One region of the Seleniivibrio woodruffii genome, then DNA from elsewhere that is predicted to be linked to it. Evidence: riboswitches for the same ligand, from Rfam matches in the RefSeq annotation. Region 1 holds a riboswitch; the other holds the start of a gene.
What was found. A riboswitch is a leader RNA that binds a small molecule or an ion and turns the genes downstream of it on or off. The one in region 1 is predicted to bind cobalamin.

Region 1 (7,318 bases):
TGATGAACTCACGTCTGCGTCTGGCTCTAGATAAGGCGAAAGAGTGCAACCTGCCCAAAGACAACATCGAAAGAGCTATCAAAAAAGGAAGCGGCGAAGGCAACGAAAACGCTTACGAAGAAATAACATACGAAGGCTACGGCCCCGGCGGCGTGGCTATCCTTATAAAAGCCCTGACAGACAACAGAAACAGAACTGTTGCGGAAGTTCGCAGCACAATGAACAAAAAGGGCGGAAACATGGGCGAAGCAGGATGCGTCGCATGGATATTTGAAACCAAAGGCATCATAGAAATTTCAAAAGAGAAGGCAGACGAGGAGACACTTTTCGAACTCGCCCTTGAGCTTGGCGCAGAGGACGTTAAGGACGAAGGCGACGTTTTTCAGGTTGTAACCGAAGTCAGCAGCTATTTCTCAGTTAAAACTGCTCTGGAAGAAAAGAAATACGACATAAATTATTCCGAGGTCACCATGAAACCCAAGAACACCATCTCTCTGGGTGTTGAAGACCTTAAAAAACTGTTCACCATCACTGATGCACTGGAGGACCTTGACGACGTTCAGGAGGTTTTCTCCAACTTTGACGCAGACGAAGCCACAATGGCGGCGATGGACGAATAATGCCTGCAATTGTAATGGGGGTTGACCCCGGGCTTAACTGCACGGGAATAGGTATTGTGCAGGTATGGCCCGGCAAGGTCGAATACGTTGCCCACAAAGTCGTTCGCACCGACTCAAAAGAGACCCTGCCCCAGAGGCTGGCTGTCATTTGTCAGGGAGTGCGTGAGGCTGTGGACGAGTTCAAACCCTCATATTCGGCTGTCGAGGATGTTTTCTATTCGGTGAACGTTAAAAGTGCCATGCTTCTGGGACAAACCAGGGGTGCGATAATAGCCACCCTGCTCTCCAGCGGCCTTGAGGTGCGGGAGTTCACCGCTTTGCAGATAAAAAAGGCGGTTGTGGGCTACGGAAAGGCCGACAAGGCGCAGGTAAAGCATATGGTTGAGATACTTCTGGGGCGCAAAATAGGCAACGTGCCCATGGATGCAACGGATGCACTGGCCTGCGGGATCTGTCTTGGACTCAATCTTACGGGGAGGTTCGTATCATGATATACAGCGTAAAAGGTATTCTGGCTGAAAAGCTCCCCGCAACGGCGGTGATCGACACAGGTTCTGTGGCATATGAAATATCAATTTCAGCCGCAACCTACCGCACACTGCCGAGCATAGGCGAAAAGGCCGGACTCTTCACACACTTCGTAATGCGTGAGGATGCGGTGGCTCTTTACGGGTTCGCCACCATTGAGGAGAAAAAACTCTTCCTTCTGCTGAACACCATTTCAAAGATAGGTCCGAAGATAGCACTGGCAATCCTTTCGGCAATGGAAGCTAAAAAGTTCATGAACGCTGTTGTTCAGAACGACATAACGCTGATAGCCACAATCCCCGGCATAGGCCGCAAGTCCGCTGAACGTATAATCGTTGAGCTGAAAGACAAATTCGGTCAGCTTGCAGTTCAGTCCGAAGGCTCGCAGGCCGCAGGGGGAACGGAAGACCTCGTCAGTGCGCTTTCAAACCTCGGCTATTCCGCAAACGACTGCCGCAAGGCCGTTACCAAGATTTATAAACCCGGAACACCTTTCGAGGAACTGTTCAGGCTGGCACTCAAGGAACTTTCACAGTAGTTTTTTATAGGTCATTCTATTCGGCTATTAGCCCGTCATTCTGAGGCTTCAACCGAAGAATCTCTCTTCTGCTGAGACTCTTCACTCCGTTCACTAGCCGAAGGCTGTATGAGTCCATATTAATTAATTGTCGAATAGAGTGACGGAGATTTTGCGTCATTGCGAGGAATGTAATAACGAAGCAATCTTCCAAATACAGATGCGATTAAGCGGCGGTCTGCCCGAATATGGAAGACTGCCACGGGCTAAAGCCCTCACAGAGAAGGATATTTTACATCATCACTCAAAACTTCCCCAGCAGAACCTCATCGTGCCTGTGTTTCGGCACATAGTGGTTGCCGTCCGCATCTCTGTAGTATGAAAGATCGCCCGTATTATCAACCAGCACTACATTCTCAACAGGATATCCCAGAGCAATCACCCACAAAAGGCTGTAACGTTCATCCGTGACACCCAGAATCCGGTTAATTTCATTCTTTATGATACTGCCGAACATACAGCTGCCCACCCCTTTGCTCATGGCTGTCAGGCAGATGTTCTGCATGGCAATTCCCGAATCCACCTGTGCGAAGGACGATGGCTTGGCCTCGCTGTCGCCGTACACTGCAATATAGGCCACCGGGCGTTCCGACTCGACTGGACCGTCCCAGTCTTTCAGCTTGCCCGCCCAGCGCAGGTGCGGAAATATCTTATCAACATACTCAGGGCTGTTCACGGTGACATATCTGAGGGGCTGTGCATTGGCCGCACTCTGCGCCAGTCTGGCCGCATCCACAAGTTCCGCCAGAAAAGCGTCATCCAGCTTTCTGGAATGGTCAAACCTTCTGTATGAACGGGTCTTTTTTATAAGTTCAAGCATTCTGTCCCTCTTATGAAATTGTTAAATTTTATTCTAATCCTGCTGAATCTCAAAATAAATAGAAAAAACCTGTTGACTTTTACTCTTATTGATATTAAGAATCAATATCATTATTCAGCACATAGGAGGCTAAATTTATGAAAGTATGCATAATAGGCGGCCTGCAGAGAAGAGAAAACGAATATCTTTCAGCATGCAAACAGATGGGATATAAAGCGAAAGTGTTCAACGAAATGAACAGCTCTTTCGAAAACAGCATAAAATGCACAAACTGCGTGGTTTTCCTGACAACACTGTCCAGCCACAACATGATAAATAAAGCAAAAAATATCTGCCGCAGACACGACATCCCGTTCATCTGCACAGACAAAACAAGCCCCGAATCCGTAAGCGGAATGATCAGAGAAGCTATGGAGTGCAAAGAGAACTGCAAAGGCTGCCTGCTTCACGCTGAAGGCAGAAAGGCCAACTGATGGGACAGGCTGACAACAGACTCTTTTCCCATCTGCTTTATGAATATAAGAAGGGTATCCGCCGTCTGGTTCTCTACACAGCGAGAGAATCGGATGCGGAGGCCTGCCGCGGGAAACTTAGACGCGGAAATATAACATGGCACGAAACGCCTGCTAAAGAGGGTCGTATAAACTTTTTCTTCGGCGACTGCCCCTGCATCAGCATTGTAAAAAGCTTCGGTGACAAGCCGCTGAACGGTTTTGACGAAAAAGAGGATTTCATTCTCGGCGTTCTGCTCGGTTATGACATAACCAAACAGTGCGAAAGATATCTCGGAAATATAGAAAAACAGTTCTGTGCAGCCTGCTGCGGATAATTGACTACCCCGTAACGTCACCAATGATGATGGTGGCAGGATGGTCATAGTCCCCTGTGGCCAGAACGTCACCAAGCGAAGCAAGTGTGGTCACGCAGAGTCTCTCCTCCGGTGATTCCAGCTTACTGCCTATAAGCACCTGAGTGTTTCCGCTCATCCCGTGCTTAATCAGCTCCGAGGCGATATATCCGCCGTTCCTGACACCCATGTAAACTACGATGGTCAGTCCCAGTTCCGCCAGAGCCTTAAAGCTGTACGGACAGTCGCCGTTCTTTGAGTGTCCTGTGATGAACACACAGCCGGAAACGGTTCTTCTGTCGGTGAGCGCCTGAGACATCTTCGCCGCAAGGGTTGATGCCGATGTCACACCCGGAATTATCTTTGATGAAGCCCCGCACTTTTCCGCAGTTTCAGTCTCCTCAAGGGAACGGGCAAACAGTGTGCTGTCGCCGCCTTTGAGCCTGACCACCCGTCTGTGCCTTTTAAGATGCTCCTCAATGGCGGAGTTTATCTCCTCCTGACGGATGCAGTTTTTCGCATAGGGATTCTTGCCCACGCTGACAGCCTCGGCCGTATCGGGGATCATATCTATCACATCCGGATGCACCAGTCTGTCGTAAAGCACACTGTCAGCACTTTTCAGAGCTTCGACACCTTCCAGTGTGATGGATTTTGCGCCCAGCCCGGCTCCGATTATTATCAGTTCACTCTTCATCTTTATCTCTTAAAAAACGTGCCGGAGTGTGAGGTCACTCCGACACAGTTAGTTGTTATTTAAGCTCTATATCCGCTTCTTTGGCCGCTTTCAGCAGGTTGTCAACGATTATCCCGCGAACTTCGGAATTGTCGCCAAGCCCTTCCAGAACCGGATTGACCTTTATTCCTGCCTTGGTGAGAACAACTTTCCATGAATCATCCTCATCACCCGCCATATCGTTGTTGGCGTGGTCGCCCGCAACTATCATCAACGGCTTAAGCAGAACTTTTTTAACTTTATCCCTTTTCAGTTTCTCAACCACTTCGTCAAGCTCCGGATGCCCCTCCACAACCCCTATGTAGCTTTTTACGCTGGGGTAGGTCTGGTTGAGCAGTCTTTCAAGCTCGTAATAGACCCCTGTGGAAAGGTGTTCGTTCCCATGCCCCATGTAAACAAGGGCGGAAGACGAGGCCGCTGCCGCATCTATATCCTTTTTCAGAGCCTTTGCCAGCGATTCCAGATTCCCCCTGTAGTCGTAGCTGCCCATAATGGGATCGCCCACCGCAAGGTGATTGAAGGGTTTCCATCTGTCCTTCATGGTCTTTATTCCGCCGAGACCTTCAACATAGGCCACCAGATCGGCATATTCCTCTCCGGCGGTCAGATATGTCGGCTGAACCACAATATTGCGGTAGCCTTCGTTCTGAAGATCGGCCATTGTTCCCAGAACGTTTTTGACATCATAAAGATAGTCGGGCACTTTGCCTTTGTGCGACGCCTTATATCCGGCATCGTCCTGTCTTTTGTGCCATACCTTTCTGATGATGTTCGATGTGAACGCCATGCGGACGGGCACATTTTCGCCCACCGCCGCCTTAACGTCCTTTTCGATCTTAAGCAGTGAATCCAGTGAGGATTCATAAGTGGTGCCGAATGCGGCTATGACCACTGCCGTTTTGTCCTTTTCCATCTCCACCTCCGATGCAAAAACACCTGTAGCGGCGAAGAGGAGCATAAGTACGGACGTAAACAAAGTACGCATACACGCCTCCCGTTAAAAATATTATGCTTTTCAGGGTGTTCTTGAACGTGGAACGGGGTTCCTCTATCCTCGTAAAGTTCATGGGCAGATAAGGTATTCTGGCTTGCCTTCGTCCTAGTTCCCCTGCCTTCCCGATCATCCTGATCAGTGACAATTTTCGGGGTTTCGTCCGGCTTACAGCTGCGGGACAGCACCGGATTTGAACCGGTTTCCCTTATTCCGCCTGCACCCTTGTCAGGCTTTGATGGGATTTTGAACGATAAATCGGAATCTGTCAAGAAAGTTTAGGGCAATGAAAAACCCCTCCGAAGGGGTGGTACGGAGGGGTTTTAAAAAAATGGAAACAAGATAGGAGTTGAATTCAGGGATAATAGACCAAATAGGTCAATGCCGGAATACCTGCAATTACTCCGGTTATTATCTTGTCGTAACCTTAACACAGACATCTTAAATTTATCTTAAAAGAACGGTTGCGCCGGTGAACTTCTTTTGTTATTAATTATTCATGGAATCACAAATTCAGTCCGGTCATTATTTCCACCCCAGAGAAGCCAAAATTTCCGCACTCGTTCCGAGGGTTCAGTCTAAGAACATTTTCATACTGACAGGCCCGCCCGGATGCGGAAAAACATGGTTTGCAGGTGAGTTCGGCCGTGTCTGCTTCGACAGGGTTATAACATACCGAATCACCGCCGCAGACAAAAATCCTGCGGACTTCTGCCGCAATTTCTACGGCGAACTGAAACGCTCCTCACCGAAGTTCACATCCGAATCCGCTGAAAAAGCACTTTCAGGGGGAATCGATCCTCTGGAAACGGAAACCCTGCTGAACGACATGCTGAGGGAATATAAAAAGGCCATCAGATACCGCAAGCTGATAATTCTGGATGATATACATATTCTGCCCTCAATAGGCGTGACCGCTCTGGGCATAACATCGATGCTGTCCGCCGCAGGCGGCCTGCTCTCCTTTGCGCTGTGCAGCACCAGAAACAGTGGCTTCCAGCCCGTTAAAGGAAAACTCCTGAAAAGCTCCCACGTTATTGATGAGGACTATCTGAAACTATCCGGAGAGGAATTCCGTGCACTTTCGGCACAGATGCTTGAAGACAGGGATGTTTTTATGGGTCTTGAGAGACTCCGCACCGCCGCAGAAGGACACATCGGCTGTATTGTCGCCGTGCTGAACGCAATGAGAACTTCGGACAGCAGGAGCACCTACTCTGACACATTTGCCGCAGGCGCATGCGACGCCCTCTTCTCGTCAGCCATAAACCATCACATAAACAAAGATTTCCACAACGTTCTTGCTCTCTCCCTGATACCCTCCTTCAGCCCTCAGCTGACGGCTAAAACCGACCCCACAGGGAGAACGGACAAGGTAATTCAGCAGATGCTTTCGGAGAATCTTTTCCTTTATAAAAGCAGGGAAAACCAGTTCAGGTTCCACGGACTTTTTCGTGAATGGCTGAAAGCCGAGGCCTCGGCAAGACTTTCCGAAGCCGAACGGAAAAAGTTTTATGAAACGGCGGCGGACCTGGAGGCTGAAAAGAAGAACCTCTCCGCAGTTGCGGAATACCTTATTCAGGCGGAAAACTATGACCGTCTGGAGGACTACATTCAGAAGAATTTTCAGGATGTAATACTGGCCGAATCAAAATCCGGCATTTCTGACATACTCGCCGGCGTTCCTGCGGACGTATACAGAAACAAGGCATGGCTCCCTCTGGCCTTCGGGCACGTCCTGCTGTCGGTCAGCCCCGACAAAACAAGGGACATTTTTCTTCAGACGCTGGATACCTTTACGGCATACGGCAGCAGGGTCGGCAGTATAATCTCCGCATGCGGCCTGCTGAGCTTCTACTGCGGAATCGACGGCAACCTGAAAGAGGCCGAGCGTTATTTCGGCTCGGTGCGCACCATGATGAGCGATGCATGCGACGAGCTGAGCGAACCCGTTAAAATGACCGTCTGCGCAACATACGCACAGGGATGCGTATATTTTGCAGACGGTAACACCGCAATAGAATACCTGAACCGTGCACTGAGCATCGCCGAAAAATATCACATCGAACCTTACAGAACTTTCATATACACCCTGTACGTCTCCGCATACCTGACCCTTTGCGACAGGAAAATGGCCGAAAAATACTGCAACATGATAATTCTGAAACTGGGAAGCGACAGGGACGGAGCTTTTTTCAA
Region 2 (7,318 bases), 310 kb from region 1:
TTGGAAGGTTGCTTCGCTTTGCTCGCAAAGACGTCTCTGCGAGGAAGCCTTAAGGCTGACGCGGCAGTCTTCCATATTGAGCAGTGTCAATTACCCCTTCACCATCATCCTTTTAAATCCCTTTTTCGATGGGCTGGGTTTCAGCAGGTTCACCGATCCGCATTTCCTGCGGTATTTCGCCAGTCTGGCGTTCAGCTCTTCCGCAAGCACCTTCATGTCGTTTTCACGGACAAAGTCCCATCCGAACCATTTCAGCCCTGTGCCTTCCGGCAGGATGTTCGGTATTTCAGGGCAAAGCGGCGGGAATTTAGAACCTGCGGAGATGGCTCCCATCTCGGCTCCGGTCATAAAATCCGTAACGGGTTTCATGCGCTCAGCCTTGTCCGCTTTCACCATCATATACATGGGGCTGATCATGGCTCCGTCCTCCGGAAAGATGATTGATATGTGGTCTGTGTTTGGGCATGTGTCGGCAAAGAACCACGCCAGAACGTATATCGCCGCTCCGTCTGCCATGCTGCTTCCGGCGGCTTTTGCCATCTGCGATGCGTGCCATGTGGCCTTTATGTTGGGCGCAAGGTTTTTCAGTGCCTCCTCGCCCCCGTCTTTGTATATGTGCATCAGGAAAACTTCGTTTATCTCGTCGTCACTTCCGCTGATTATCACGTTGTCTTTGTATATGGGGTTTGCGATGTCCAGCCACGTTTTCGGCACGGGCAGATCGCCCAGCTTCTTATGGTCGACAAGGATGACATAGGCTGACACCGAATAGATGGTGTATTGTTTCAGCGGGTCTTCAAGCTCTTTGAAAACGTCGTGCAGAGGCGGACGCTCAACGGCAATGAACTTTCCGTTGTCCAGAAACCGCTCCCTGAACTCTTTCCGCCAGAAGTTGCCGAAGCCTATTGAGGCTATGGCGTCAGGCAGTTCGTCAATGTTCTCAGTGTCCCAGATATATTCGTATGGGTCGGGGCCTCCGCAGCCCATAGGCACGAAACTGACGAGCTTTTCGCCTGTTCTGTCGTAATGTCCGTGGAGTTTCTTTTCGAACGCTTCTTTGTAAAGGTGTTTGAACGGACAGACGACGTAGCCCAGAAAATCCGTGCGGACAACGGGCGTTTCGTCCGTATAAAGGATTTTTACCTCGGACGAGGCTTCTGCGGTATCGTTTAACAGCTTCAGGAATATTTCGGGGTTGATATTGCGAAGCGACATAAATGATTCCACAGTGAGAGCGGTCAGAAACAGGTGGTTTGTCTGCTCAAGTGGCAGTCCGTTGGATGCGAAAACGGCTCTGGTGTCCGGATAGGCGGAGATGATCTCGGAAAGGGTCATTTCCCGTGTGACAAGGGGCATAATATTCCTCCGTGAGCCCGCAAAATGCGGACGCAGTCTGATGGTATATCCTTCCCCACAAAAGATATCCTTTAATATAGCCTAAAAGCCCGATTGGCAAACAGTTTTTTCAGAGTTAAAATATAACCGATATCTGACAAATTACGGAAAGTTTTATGTTACTCGTGTTATAGATTAAACGAAAATAACGAGGTGACGACATGAGTGTTATTTTTTTAATAGCCGCCGCCGCTGTCATTGTTTTCAGAACCGCAAAAACAGCCGAAAGGCTTTTCGATGAGATAGCCGACACGGTTAAAGTTATCTAAAAGTTCCGTTGACTTTTTCAGCCCCATTATGCAGAATAGCCTATCGGGAATCAGGGAAGTCCGGTTAAACTCCGGCACTGCCCCCGCAACTGTAATCCGGACGAAATCTCCAATGAAGTCACTGCCTTAAAGCGGGAAGACGGAGAGAGTAGGTTGATGGAGAGTCAGGATACCTGCCCCGAAGTAACCAGCGGAGGGATGGATGATCTTGCGTCATTCCATTAATTTCAATCATACTTTTCATAGTCTAATTGTCATGTCCTCCAGTTGTGCCCAAAGGAGGAAACATGATAGAGAAGGTCAGCAAGCGTGACGGCCGCTTTGTTCCGTTCGATGCGGAGCGAATAGCCAACGCAATCTACAAGGCCGCAAAGGCGGTGGGCGGAACCGACAGAAACATAGCGTCGGCATTGTCCATCAAGGTTTGCAGACGCATAACCGACAAATACGGCCATTACGGAGCTGTGTCCGTTGAAGAGATTCAGGACGAGGTTGAGAAGGTTCTCATCGAGTCCGGACACGCCAAAACCGCAAAAGCATACATCATCTACAGAAAACAGAGATCGGAGATGCGTGACCTGAAGGAAGCGTTCGGCGGTCTGGAATCCATAGTGGAGGAGTATCTGGGCGGCAGCGACTGGCGGGTGAACGAAAACAGCAACACAACCTATGCCCTGCAAGGCCTGAACAACTATATCTCATCAAAGATAACCGCCAAATACTGGCTGAACAAAATATATCCCCAGAACGTTCAGGAAGCTCACGTCAACGGCGAATATCACATCCACGACCTTGGTCTTCTGGCTGTCTACTGCTGCGGGTGGGATCTGAAAGATCTTCTGACCCGTGGTTTCGGCGGCGTGACTGGAAAAGTTGAGAGCAGACCGCCCAAACATTTCCGCTCTGCTCTTGGTCAGATTGTAAACTTTTTTTACACTTTGCAAGGCGAGGCGGCGGGTGCACAGGCGTTCTCAAACTTCGACACCCTCCTTGCTCCCTTCATAGCCTATGACAAACTCTCCTATTCGGAAGTGAAACAGGCCATGCAGGAGTTCATTTTCAACCTGAACGTGCCTACCCGTGTGGGCTTTCAGACGCCCTTCACCAACCTGACCATGGATCTGTACGTTCCCAAGGCGTTCCGTGACGAAGCAGTCGTTATCGGGGGCATGCCGCAGGAGCGCACCTACGGCGAATTTCAGGAGGAGATGTTCCTGTTCAACAAAGCCTTTATCGAGGTTATGCAGGAGGGGGACGCAAAGGGCAGGGTGTTTACCTTCCCCATCCCCACCTACAACGTTGACAAGAATTTCGACTGGAACCACCCCATAGTCACCGACCTGATGAAGATAACCGCTAAATACGGCACTCCCTATTTCGCAAACTTCGTCAACAGCGACATGAGCCCCGATGATGCACGCAGTATGTGCTGTCGTCTGAGACTGGACAACCGTGAGCTTCGCAAACGGGGCGGCGGTCTGTTCGGTGCGAACCCGCTGACAGGTTCTATAGGCGTTGTTACCATAAACCTGCCCAGACTGGGCTTTACTGCAGGAAATGAGGCGGAATTTTTCGACAGGCTGTCAAAGCTGATGGAGTTGGCCAGAGAGGGGCTTCGAATCAAAAGAAAATCACTGGAAAAGCTCACCGCCAACGGGCTTTATCCCTACTCGAAACACTATCTGTCCGATATTTACGCACAGCACGGTCAGTACTGGAAAAACCATTTCAACACCATAGGCATAATCGGAATGAACGAGTGCCTGCTGAACTTCCTCGGTGTGGACATAATGCACGAGCAGGGGCTTGAGTTCTCAGTCAAAGTGCTGAACTTCATGCGGGACAAACTGGCAGATTTCCAGAACGAAGACGACATGCTCTATAACCTTGAGGCAACGCCCGCCGAAGGAACATCATACCGCCTTGCCAAAAAGGATGTTTCCGACTTCGACGGTATCGTGACTTCCGGTTCGGCGGAGAGACCCTACTACACCAACTCAACACAGATTCCGGTGGAACAGACCCGTGACCTGTTCAAGGCGATGTCACATCAGGATAAACTGCAGCCGCTATACACCGGCGGAACAGTTTTCCATGTCTTCCTCGGCGAGGCTGTGGACAACCCCGAAACCGTGGCTAAACTGCTGGAGAACATCACAAGCACCTATGCGATGCCCTATATCACAATAACCCCGACATTCTCAGTGTGCCCTGTCCATGGCTACATCAAAGGCGAACACAGGGAATGCCCCCTCTGCGAAGAGGACAAAAAACATGAGATAAACCGCCAGATCGAGCGGATAAAAGCGGAAATAGAACAGGAGGTATCTAATGGATAAAAAAGAAAAACTTCAGGAACTGCAAGCGGAACTGGAAAATGTCAAAGGAACTCCCTGTGATGTTTACAGCCGTGTGGTGGGCTACCACAGCCCCGTTAAACAATGGAACGAAGGCAAAAAGGAAGAATTTGAACACAGAGAGACCTTTCAGGTTAAGTAATGGCAGTTGAAGACTTTTTTCTGGCAGACTATCAGCATGTGAGCCTCATGGAGTATCCCGGAAAGATCTCATCCATAGCCTTTACCCACGGGTGCAACCTGAGATGCAGATATTGCCACAACCCCGCACTGGTTGCGGGCAGAAAAGGGTCGAACAGACTGCCCGATTTTCTGGACTATCTGAAAGGCAAAGACATTGAGGCCGTCGCCCTCACCGGCGGCGAGCCTCTTTTGGCTGACGATATCGCGGGCTTTCTAAAGGGCATCGTTGATATGGGACTTGCTGTCAAATTAGACACCAACGGCTTTCTGCCCAACAGGCTCAAAAAGGTTCTGTCGGCAGGTCTCGTTGACTATGTGGCCGTTGACCTGAAGGCGTTCAACGATGTCGACCTGAAAGCCATCGTGCGCACTAACCATAAACTTGATTCGTTTTTCAGGACTTTGGATGTTCTGAAAACATCGGGTGTGCCTTTCGAGATTCGCCATACCATCTGGAAAATGCCCTCCGAGGCTGATGTTGCTTCGGTTGCCGAACATGTCGGCGATGCCCCGCTGTTTGTGCAGACGCTCAGGGACGTTCGTATGCTTGATAAGTCATATAAACCTGAGATTTTCGACAGGTCGGCGGCTGTGGAGCTGTTTGAAAAGTATTTTAAGGATGTTTGGGTGCGGTGACAACGTATTTGTCACTGCGAGCGTAGCGCGGCAGTCTTCCACGTATAGCAATCATAGAAGATCGCTTCGTCGTTACACTCCTCGCGAAGACGTTCTTGGTGTTATTTTATATCCCCGAAATCTGTCTCGCCATTTCAGTGGCGTAATTATCAGTCATTCCCGAAATATAGTCAGTGACCTTGTGCAGGGCCTCGTACATGCCTTCGCTTTCGGCTGGTGCGCTGTCGCCCATTATCTTTATAATGTGATTTGTTCGGTCTTTGGATTTACCCTCTGAAACATGGTCGTATACAGCCTCGCAGAAGGTCTCCAGCAGTATGCTCATAACGTTGTATGCGCCAACCTCAAGCATCAGCTTTCTGCTGTTCTGGTATATCACCTCACTGCTAAGGTCTTTTATGCGTTTAATAGGTTCTGCAAACACTGAATTTTCAGGAAGGTTATATTTTCCGAGGCTTCCGTCCATTATTGCGCCGTAGTTTTCGAAAAACTCGTCCACCACAGCCCCGACGCATTTGTTTATGGCTATTGCCCGCAGGTAAGCTATGGCCTCTTTGGGTGTTTTGCCCGACAGTTTTTCTTCTGCTGCGCCGCAGATGCCGTTCATGAGGTTTTTAACCTCTTCATATCTCAGAATACCCATTTCATAGGCATCCTCAAGGTCTATGATACTGTAGCATATGTCGTCCGCCGCTTCGGAAAGATATGCCAGCGGGTGGCGGCTGTATACTCCGTCTTCTCCCGCCAGTCCTGTTTTCTGTGCGATATCTTCAAGGATCCTGCTTTCGCTTCTGAATGCGCAGTATTTTTTAAGGTCATCGTTATATTTCACCCACGGATACTTCATCATGGCCGCTATCACTGCATAGGTGGGGCGCAGTCCGCCGTCGTTTTTATACATGGCAAGACGGGTCATAATGCGCAGAGCCTGTGCGTTGCCTTCGAAAGCGGTGAAGTCGGTTTTCTGTGACTCTGAAAGTGACTCGAAATATTTGGTGCCGTTGGTGGTGAACCATTCGCTGATGATCGTTTCGCCCATGTGTCCGAACGGCGGGTTGCCGATGTCGTGGGCGAGACATGCCGCCTGAACTATCTGCCCGATGCGGTCGGGGTTCATGTGTTCGGGGAGTTTTTCTATGCGTGCGCCAACCAGAGTTCCGAGGCTTCTGCCGACGCAGGAAACCTCCAGACTGTGGGGAAGGCGTGAGTGAACGTTGTCGTTACTGCGCATGGGGTGAACCTGCGTCTTTCTGTCCAGCCTGCGGAAAGAGTCCGAGAAGATGATGCGGTCGAAATCTATGCTGAACGGATTTCTTGCCTCATCAAAAGGTTTCGGTGCTTCGTTCAGTCTGTCACAGTTGAGCAGTTTGTCCCACTGCATTGATTACTCCGGTGTGGTTAAAGTGAAAAGCTTCAGAGATCCTTCGGCTTTAGCCTCAGGATGACGTTTGCTAAATAAATCCGTCATTCTGAGCGCAGCGAAGAATCTCAGTATGGCAATGCTCTATCCCACTATTGCCTTAAACTCGGCATCGTTGGCAAAACTTTCAAAATCCTTGTCGGTTTTGGCCTTCTTCGCATATTCCGCTGAAAGCTCGATGGCTTTTTTAAGGTTTTTCAGTGCGCCCTCACGTTTGCCCAGAAGAGCATACAGGCAAGCGGCGTTGTACATGGATTCGTGTTTATCAGGCTTAACGTAGATGGCTCTTTCAAAAGCCGCCAGAGCCTCTTCATATTTGTTCAGAATGCTTAATGTCAGTCCGAGGTTGTGCAGAGCCTCGTGGAAATCCGGTTTCAGCTCAGTTGCCTTCCGGAAAGCTTCTGCGGCCTTGTCTGTGTCCCCTGCGACAACGTAGGCGTGGGCAAGGTTGTTCCACACTGCGGCATCGTCGGGTTTCAGTGAAACTGCCTTTTCAAGGGCTGTGGATGCCTCAAGGTATCTTTTCAGTTTAAGACATGTGCTTCCGTAGGTGGACTGATATGTGTCGTTCTCCGGCTCTATGCCGCATGCAGTGGCGAGGTTGTCCGCTGCGGCTTCGAACTTTTTGTTCAGATAGGCTATGTAGCCTACCATATACCATGCGGCGGCAAAATCCGGCTCGTCCCTTTTGATGTGCTCGAAAAGGGCTGTCGCTTCGGTGTAGTTCTTTTCGTTCAGCCTTTCAACGCCCAGCAGATAAAGCTCTTCGGAGGACATTTTGCATCCGGCCTTGTCCAGAAAAAGTATCTCGTCGGTGATCTCGGAGAGGGTGGTCTTCTGAACGGCGGTGAGCCTTACCGCCTTGTCGGCTTCGAAAAGGTATTTATTTTCGTTTATCTTAACTGCAAGTTTTGCGGCAACTGCGCTGACAGCTTCAAGGATGGGGCTGTCGGCTGAGTCGCTCTGGGGTTCGGAATCGGCTTTTGCCTTGCCGATTATGAGGCTTTGGGCGATGAATTTTTTCAGGCTGACATATCCCATCAGCATTATTGTGGTGA

Region 2: it holds a riboswitch for cobalamin, as region 1 does, so the genes downstream of both, C8D98_RS05350 (ribonucleoside triphosphate reductase) here and C8D98_RS03935 (sirohydrochlorin cobaltochelatase) in region 1, are expected to answer to the same signal.

Annotation. Positions count from the first base shown of each region.
Region 1 is NZ_SMGG01000003.1:820,942-828,259, reverse strand. It holds gene C8D98_RS03970 (YebC/PmpR family DNA-binding transcriptional regulator) at 1-620, shown strand, start outside; gene ruvC (crossover junction endodeoxyribonuclease RuvC) at 620-1,111, shown strand; gene ruvA (Holliday junction branch migration protein RuvA) at 1,108-1,686, shown strand; gene C8D98_RS03955 (nitroreductase family protein) at 1,970-2,545, opposite strand; gene C8D98_RS03950 (DUF2325 domain-containing protein) at 2,683-3,018, shown strand; gene C8D98_RS03945 (DUF2023 family protein) at 3,018-3,374, shown strand; gene cobA (uroporphyrinogen-III C-methyltransferase) at 3,379-4,089, opposite strand; gene C8D98_RS03935 (sirohydrochlorin cobaltochelatase) at 4,145-5,113, opposite strand; cobalamin riboswitch at 5,185-5,366, opposite strand; gene C8D98_RS03930 (AAA family ATPase) at 5,619-7,318, shown strand, end outside.
Region 2 is NZ_SMGG01000003.1:1,131,549-1,138,866, forward strand. It holds gene C8D98_RS05345 (ABC transporter substrate-binding protein) at 91-1,356, opposite strand; cobalamin riboswitch at 1,667-1,859, shown strand; partial or broken gene C8D98_RS05350 (ribonucleoside triphosphate reductase) at 1,952-4,163, shown strand; gene C8D98_RS05360 (anaerobic ribonucleoside-triphosphate reductase activating protein) at 4,163-4,840, shown strand; gene C8D98_RS05365 (deoxyguanosinetriphosphate triphosphohydrolase) at 4,947-6,221, opposite strand; gene C8D98_RS05370 (tetratricopeptide repeat protein) at 6,345-7,318, opposite strand, start outside.